Regions from separate parts of the Streptomyces sp. WY228 genome, predicted to be linked through region 1. Evidence: riboswitches for the same ligand, from Rfam matches in the RefSeq annotation. Region 1 holds a riboswitch; the other holds the start of a gene.
The links. Region 1 has a riboswitch for cobalamin ahead of metE (5-methyltetrahydropteroyltriglutamate--homocysteine S-methyltransferase). Riboswitches for the same ligand answer to the same signal wherever they lie in the genome.
Positions count from the first base shown of each region.

Region 2: linked by a shared signal. The riboswitch ahead of KV381_RS01710 (ABC transporter substrate-binding protein) and the one ahead of metE (5-methyltetrahydropteroyltriglutamate--homocysteine S-methyltransferase) in region 1 are both predicted to bind cobalamin.

Region 1 is NZ_CP079114.1:7,070,399-7,074,600, forward strand. Features, by position in the region: gene cobF (precorrin-6A synthase (deacetylating)) at 1-77, shown strand, start outside; gene KV381_RS31010 (hypothetical protein) at 157-354, opposite strand; gene KV381_RS31015 (TetR/AcrR family transcriptional regulator) at 619-1,263, shown strand; partial or broken gene KV381_RS31020 (MFS transporter) at 1,349-1,723, shown strand; cobalamin riboswitch at 1,900-2,116, shown strand; gene metE (5-methyltetrahydropteroyltriglutamate--homocysteine S-methyltransferase) at 2,281-4,202, shown strand, end outside.
Region 2 is NZ_CP079114.1:401,387-405,588, reverse strand. Features, by position in the region: gene KV381_RS01720 (acyl carrier protein) at 10-285, shown strand; gene KV381_RS01715 (beta-ketoacyl synthase) at 282-1,505, shown strand; cobalamin riboswitch at 1,618-1,805, shown strand; gene KV381_RS01710 (ABC transporter substrate-binding protein) at 1,865-2,911, shown strand; gene KV381_RS01705 (iron ABC transporter permease) at 2,908-3,993, shown strand; gene KV381_RS01700 (ABC transporter ATP-binding protein) at 3,990-4,202, shown strand, end outside.

The sequences.
Region 1 (4,202 bases):
CGGAGGCCCGCGAGCGGCACGGCTGGATCATGGACACCTATCTGCTGCGCCCGGCGCCGGACGTCACGGACGCCTGAGGCCACGGTCGGGCGGCGGGTCCACGTCGAGGCGCGGGCGGCAGCGGCCTCCGCACCTCGTCGTCGGACCGGCGGGGTGTCAGCGCCGGGTCTCGTGCGCCCGGATCACGCCGAGCCCGTGCCCCAGGCTCGGGCACTCGGCGGTCAGATCGTCGCCCCGCACCAGATAGTTGTGCACCCGGCCGTCCGTCGGCCGTTCGATCGCGCGATACAGCGTGCCGTTCACGGTGATCGTCCAGTCGTCGCCGTCCTGGGCCCATCCGACGGTCTTCTTCATAGGGCGTTTTCCTTTCCTCCGGTCGTACGTCGCCGGGGTCCGGCGGCCGTGTAGTGGGAAGAAGAACGGCTTGTGACGCTCCGTGGTTCCGCGTTCTCTACGCCATTCGGTTACATCTGGGTCACTGCCTCGGCACAGTCGAGGTCATCGACCTGACCGGCGGTCAGGAAGCGGATGACGAACGGCGGAACGGGCGCGGAACGTCCGTGGCGCCCCTCGCCCATCGAGTAGACACTGTCTACTCGATGGTGCTAGAAGTTTCCCATGGAAGACGGGACCCCGCTGCGGGAACGACTGGTGGACATCGGCGTCGAGATGGTGGCGACCGAGGGGATCGCGGCGCTGGGGCTGCGGGAGATCGCCCGCCGTGCCGGTGTCTCGCACGGCGCGCCGCGCCGCTACTTCCCGACCCACCGCTCGCTGCTCTCCGCCATCGCGGGGCGCGGTTTCGACGCCTTGAAGGACCGGCTAGACACCGCGCTGAGGCCGGACGGCGACCCGCGCGCCCAGCTGTGCCTCCTGGTCGAGGGCTACGTCGGATTCGCCGTCGAGCAGCGCCCGATGTTCGAGCTGATGTTCCGCCACGACCTGCTGGACGGCGGCGACGAGGCCGACGGGCGGCCCAGGCTGCGGGAGAAGACCCTTCCGCTGTTCGGCTCGCTCGTCGCCCTGGTCGCCCGGCACCTGCAGGACTCCGCCCGGCCGTCGCCCGCCGGGCCCGGGCCCGCCCCGGACGTCGTGGCCGCAGCCCTCTGGGCGAACGTCCACGGCATCGCCCAACTCTGGAGCTGGGGAAGCCTCTCCCTCACCCTGGCAGCCCCCTCGCCCGGCGACGCGCGCGACCGCGAGAGCCTCGCGCCGCTGATCGCCCGGACGGTCGACGCCCACCTCGGACCGGCGCGACCGTGACCGTACCCGCGCCCCCGCCCGTACCCCCGTCGACCGGCTCAGCGACCGCCCCCGCCTCGCCCTCGCGGGCAGTGTCGCCGGGGCGATGATCGTCGCGCTCGACGGCTCCGTCCTCTTCGTGGCCCAGCCCAGCCTTCAACGCGATCTCTCCGCCTCTCTCGCCCAGGTGCAGTGGACGAGTACGGCCTACCTCCTCGCGGTGGCGAGTCTTCTCGTCCTCGCCGGACGGCTGGGGGACCGGTACGGCCACACCCGCCTGCTCCTGACCGGATCGCTCGGCTTCGGGGCCGCGTCCCTGGGCATCGCCGTGGTGCCCTCGGTCGGCTGGGTCATCGCGCTGCGCGCCGTACAAGGCGTGTTCGGAGCCCTGTTGCAGCCGGCGACGCTGGCCCTGCTGCGCCAGGTCTACCCACCGGACCGGCTCGGGCTGCCGGTCGCCCTGCGGACCAGCGCTGATGGTGCTCGCCGCGACGGCCGCGCTCGCGCTCATCCCCGCGGCGCTGCTGCCGGGCACGCGCCGGCGCACCGGACCGCCCCCGCGCGACGCGGGCCGCGGGCGGCCGGAAAGCGCCGCCCCGTGTCTCACATCACCGTCCGAAGTGTGAACAACGGTGTGCGCCCGCCGGTCGCCCCCTTAGGGTGACCGGTGCAGCTGGTTCGCTCTGTCCGCCAGACAGGGCGTCGTAAGAGGGAACCCGGTGGGAATCCGGGACTGCCCCGCAGCGGTGAGTGGGAACGACCGCCGTCATACGCACTGGGCCCGGCCGGGTCTGGGAAGCGACGGCCATTAGGTGTCTGCCTCCGGCAGACGTGCCCGCGAGTCCGAAGACCTGCCCGCTGCCCGCACGCGACCGTTCGCGTGCGGAGATCCCGGTGACCTCGTGGGCGGGTCGGCGTAACCATCAGGTGGGACGGGCACGGCTCCAGGTGTCCGGTGTCCGCCCGATGCGTCATCCCTTCGCGTCCGCGTCCCGTCCCGGGATCTGCACAGCAGACGCGCTCGCGAAGGAGAGTCACGTGACAGCGAAGCCCGCAGCCGCGGCAGCACGGGCCACCGTGTACGGCTACCCCCGCCAGGGTCGGAACCGTGAACTGAAGAAGGCCATCGAGGGCTACTGGAAGGGCCGCGTCACCGCGGACACCCTCCGGCAGACCGCCGCCGAACTGCGCCGGGGAACCTGGCAGCAGCTCGCCGAGGCCGGCGTCCACGACGTGCCGACCGGTGATTTCTCGTACTACGACCATGTCCTGGACACCAGCGTCATGGTCGGCGCTGTCCCCGAGCGGCACCGCGCAGCGGTCCGCGCCGACGCCCTCGACGGCTACTTCGCCATGGCCCGCGGCACGCAGGACGTCGCGCCGCTGGAGATGACGAAGTGGTTCGACACCAACTATCACTACCTGGTGCCCGAGTTGGGCCCGGACACGGAGTTCACCGCCGACTCCGCCAAGCAGGTCGCGGAGTTCAAGGAGGCCCTGGCTCTCGGCCTGACCCCCCGCCCGGTGCTCGTCGGCCCCGTCACCTACCTCCTGCTCGCCAAGGCGGCCCCCGGTGTGGCCGCCGACTTCGAGCCGCTGACCCTGCTGGACCGGCTGCTCCCCGTGTACGCCGAAGTCCTCGCCGACCTGCGTGCGGCCGGTGCGGAATGGGTGCAGCTGGACGAGCCCGCGCTCGTCCAGGACCGGACCCCGGCCGAGCTGAACGCCGCCGCCCGCGCCTACCGCGAGCTCGGCGGGCTCGCCGACCGGCCGAAGCTGCTGGTCGCCTCGTACTTCGGGCGGCTCGGCGAGGCGCTGCCGGTCCTGGCCAAGGCGCCCGTCGACGGTCTCGCGCTCGACTTCACCGAGTCCGGCGCCGGAAACCTCGACGACCTCGCGGCGGCCGGCGGACTGCCCGGCAAGCGCCTGGTCGCCGGTGTCGTCAACGGCCGCAACATCTGGATCAACGACTACGAGAAGTCGCTCGCCACCCTCGGCACGCTCCTCGGCCTGGCGGACCACGTCGACGTCTCCGCCTCCAGCTCCCTCCTCCACGTCCCGCTGGACGCGAAGGCCGAGAGCGACATCGACCCGCAGATCGCCCGCTGGCTCGCCTTCGCCCGGCAGAAGACCCAGGAGATCGTCGTCCTGGCCCGCGGCCTGTCCGACGGCACCGAGGCCATCGCCGCCGAACTCGCCGCCAACCGGGCCGACCTGGCCTCCCGCGCCGACGCCGCCATCACCCGCGACCCGGCCGTCCGCGCCCGTACGGCGGCCATCACCGACGCCGACGGCCGCCGCTCGCAGCCGTACGCCGAACGCACCGTCGCCCAGCGCGCCCACCTCGGGCTGCCGCTCTTGCCGACCACCACCATCGGGTCGTTCCCGCAGACCACCGAACTGCGCACCGCGCGGGCCGACCTGCGGGCCGGCCGGATCGACGAGGCCGGTTACGAGGACCGGATCAAGGACGAGATCCGCGAGGTCCTCTCCTTCCAGGAGAAGGCCGGACTCGACGTCCTGGTGCACGGCGAGCCCGAACGCAACGACATGGTCCAGTACTTCGCCGAGCAACTCACCGGCTACCTCGCCACCCAGCACGGCTGGGTGCAGTCCTACGGCACCCGCTACGTCCGCCCGCCGGTCCTCGCGGGCGACATCTCGCGCCCCGAGCCGATGACCGTGCGCTGGACCACGTACGCGCAGTCGCTGACCGAGCGCCCCGTCAAGGGCATGCTCACCGGCCCGGTCACCATGCTCGCCTGGTCCTTCGTCCGGGACGACCAGCCGCTCGGCGACACCGCCCGCCAGGTGGCCCTCGCCCTGCGCGACGAGGTCAACGACCTGGAGGCGAACGGTACTTCGGTCATCCAGGTCGACGAGCCCGCCCTGCGCGAGACGCTTCCGCTGCGGACCGCCGAGCACGCCGCGTACCTTCGCTGGGCGACCGAGTCCTTCCG
Region 2 (4,202 bases), 6.7 Mb from region 1:
GGAATCGCCATGAAGACCATCCACCCCAAGATCACCGAGGTACTCACCGGGACCTTCAAGGTGCCCGCTGCCGAGATCCTGCCGGAGTCCACGATGGACAGCCTGGAGATGGACTCGCTCGCGGTCGCCGAGTTCGCCGTCATCATCAAGGAGACGCTGGGCGTCGACGCCGACTCGGAGAAGCTGTACAAGGACGCCACGCTGGCCGACATCTCCGCGTACATCGACGCGGCCGTCGGCAGCGCGGCGGCCGATGCCACGGTGCCGGTGAGCAACACCCGATGAAGCGACCCGCCATCGCCGTCACGGGGCTCGGCATGATCACCCCGGTCGGCCACACCACCGACACCACCTGGGACGGAGTCTGCGCCGGGGAGTCACCCGCCCGCACCGTCCCCGAACTGCACGGCTGCGCTGTCGACTTCGCCTGCACGGTCTCCGGCATCGACCTCGACGACGCGGTCGGCGGCCGGACCGCGTTCCGGATGGGCCGCTACGTCAAGTTCGCCGTCCTGGCCGCCCGGGAGGCGGTCGCCGACGCCGGGCTCGACCCCGAGCACTGGGACGGCACCCGGGTCGCCGTCGTGGTCGGCACCAGCAGCGGAGGATCCGCCGGACTCACCGAACAGGCCGTCGCCCTGGAGCGGCGCGGCCCCGAGGCCACCTCGCCCTCGGGCATCCTGCTGACCATCCCGAACATGCCCGCGGCCGAGATCGCCATCCGGATGAAGGCCACCGGACCCAGCCTCGCCCCCTGCACGGCCTGCTCGTCCGGGGTGACCGCCCTGTCCGTGGCCCGCGACATGCTGACGCTGGGCCACTGCGACATCGCCATCGCCGGGGCCACCGAGTCCATCGTGTTCCCGGTCGCGATGACCGGCTTCGCCCGCTCCGGCGCGGCGGCACAGCGGGACGGCGACCCCGCCCGCCTCTGCCGGCCCTTCGCCGCCGACCGGGCCGGGATCGTCATGGGCGAGGGCGCGGCCGTCATGGTCCTGGAGCGGGCCGAGGACGCCCGGGCCAGAGGCGCCTCCCCCCGGGCGCTGATCGCGGGTACCGGCGCCACCACCGACGCCCACCACCCCACCAGCCCCCACCCCTCCGGGGACGTGGCGCGGGCGGCCGTCGACGGCGCGCTCCGCGACGCGGGCTGGCGGCCCGAGGACGTCGACCACGTCAACGCCCACGGGACGTCGACCCCCCTCAACGACGCCACCGAGGCCGCCCTCATCGGCCGGGCCTATCCGCACCGGCCGCCCGTCACCGCCCCCAAGGGCGTACTGGGCCACTGCATGGGCGCGGCCGGCGCCATCGAGGCGGGCCTGACGATCCTCACGCTCCAGCACGGGATGATCCCGCCGATCGCGAACCTGGACGCCCCCGAGCCCGGGTTCGACATCGACTGCGTCACCAAGGCCCCGCGCGAGGTGCCCGTACGGCGGGCCGTCAGCCACTCCTTCGGCTTCGGCGGCCAGAACGCGGTGATCGCCCTCCAGGCTCCGTAACCGCCGGACACGCCCTAAGTCTGTCCGGGCCGGTGCGGCGGGCCGATCCCGCGCCGCACCGGCCCCGCGCCCGGCGGCCCGCCGCACCGCGTCTGATCTGTGGTAAGCCGCGTGATAGCTTGCCGGGGCCAGTCGAACCCCAGCGACGGGGTCAGGGAATCCGGTGCGAGACCGGAACTGACGCGCAGCGGTGAGGGGGACGGGCGGGGCCACGGCCACTGGAGCACCCACCTGCTCCGGGAAGGCGTCCCGCCCGGACGAACCCGAGTCCGAAGACCTGCTGGCGCCCGCGCCCGCACCGGGGCACGGGAACCGTACGACGGGCTCCGCGGCTGGGCCCAGAGACACAGAGGTCCTTCGTGCTGTCCACGGCCACCCCCGCCCCGATACGTACCGCCGCCCTGCTCGCGGCGGGACTCCTCCTGCTGACCGCCTGCGGCGGGGGCGAAAGCACCGGGGCCGCCGACGGGAAGAAGACCAAGGGCTTTCCGCTCACCATCGAGAACTGCGGGCGCACCGTCACGGTGAAGGCCCCGCCCCAGCGGGCCGTCTCCGTCGACCAGGGGTCGACCGAGATCCTGCTCTCGCTCGGGCTCGCCGACCGGCTCGCCGGGACCGCCACCTGGAGCGACCCGGTCATGAAGGGCCTGGAGAAGGCCAACGCCGGCGTCGAGCGGATATCGGAGAACCGGCCCTCCTCGGAGAAGGTCCTCGACAAGGAACCCGACTTCCTCTCCGCCTCCTTCACCTCCACCCTCGCCAAGGGCGGCGTCGCACCCCGCGAACAGTTCGAGAAGCTCGGCGTCCCGACCTACATCTCGCCCGCCGACTGCGTCGGCAAGGACAACAGCGGCAGCGGCGACGGAGCCCGCACCGCGCCCCTGACCATGGACAGCGTCTACACCGAAGTCCGGGAACTCTCCCAGGTGTTCGGCGTCCCCGAGCGCGGTGACGCCCTGGTGAAGAAACTCCAGGAACGGGTGGCGAAGGCCGCCGAAGGCGTCGACGGATCCAAGGCCTCCCTCCTCTACTGGTTCTCCGACTCCAAGGCCCCCTACCTCGCGGGCTGTTGCGGCGCCCCCGGCGTCATCACCAAGGAACTCGGCGCGAAGAACGTCTTCGACGACACCCACGACGAATGGCCCCAGATCAGCTGGGAGACCGTCGCCGACCGCAACCCCGACGTCCTGGTCATCGGCGACCTGAGCCGTACGACGCAGACCGCCGAGAGCGCCGAGAAGAAGATCGAGTTCCTGGAGTCCAACCCGGTCACCAAGACGATGGACGCCGTCAGGAACCGCCGTTACGTACTGCTCAGCGGCCAGGCCATGAACCCCACCATCCGGACCGTCGAGGGCCTGGAGCGCGTCGCGGCCGGGCTGCGCGACTTCGGGCTCGCGGGGTGAGCGCCGATAGCCGTACTGCCGTGAAGGCGGCCGACCCGCCGCCTGCCGCCACCCGCCCCGCCCGGCGCGGCGCGCCGCTCACCGTGCTGCTCCGGAGCGGCGGCCTGCTCCTCCTGCTGGCCTCCGTCGCGGTCGCCGTGACCATCGGGCCCGCCCGGATCTCCGTGCCCGACGTCTGGTCCGCCGTCGCCGCGCACCTCGGGTTCGGCGCCGGTGACCTCAGCCCGATCCGGGACGGCATCATCTGGAACCTCCGGATGCCCCGCACCCTCCTCGCCGCCGTGTGCGGCGCGGGGCTCGCGGTGTGCGGCACGGTGATGCAGTCCCTGCTGCGCAACCCGCTCGCCGACCCCTTCGTCCTCGGCGTCTCCTCCGGAGCCTCGACCGGGGCGGTCGTGGTGGTCGTCCTCGGGGTCGGCGGGGGAGCGGTGTCGCTGTCGGCCGGGGCGTTCGCCGGGGCCATCTGCTCGTTCGCCCTGGTGCTGTTGCTCAGCCACACCCTCGGCGGCTCCACCGACCGGGTCGTCCTCTCCGGCGTCGCCGCGATGCAGCTCTTCTCCGCCCTCACCTCCTTCGTCGTGATGACCTCCGCCGACGCCGAACAGACCCGCGGGGTGCTGTTCTGGCTCCTCGGCTCGCTCAGCGGCGTCGGCTGGAGCGAGGTCGCCCTCTGCTCCGCGGTGCTCGCCGTCTGCCTGGTGGTCTGCCTGGCCCACGCCCGTACGCTCGACGCCTTCGCCTTCGGGCAGGACGCCGCCGCCGCGCTCGGCGTGAACGTCGCCCGCACCCGGATCGTGCTGCTCTGCACCACCGCCCTGCTGACCGCCGCCCTGGTCAGCGCGGCCGGGGCGATCGGCTTCGTCGGCCTGGTGCTGCCGCACGCGGCCCGCGCCCTCACCGGCTCCGGGCACCGGCGTCTCCTCCCGGTCACCGCGCTCGCCGGGGCGGTCTTCCTGGTGTGGGTCGACACCCTCGCCCGGACCGTCCTGGACCCGCAGGAGGTACCGGTCGGCGTCGTCACCGCGCTGATCGGCGTCCCCGCCTTCGTCCTCGTCCTGTACCGCACCCGGAGCACGTCATGAGCCTCCTCGGCAACGGCGGCCTGCGGGCCGAACGGGTCGGCCGGGAGGCGGGCGGCCGGCTCATCCTCGACGGCGTGGACATCGCCCCGCCGCCCGGCTCCACCGTCGGACTCATCGGCCCCAACGGCTCCGGCAAGTCCACCCTGCTGCGGATCCTCGCGGGCCTCCTCGCCCCGGCCACCGGTGTCGTCACCCTGGACGGGAACCCC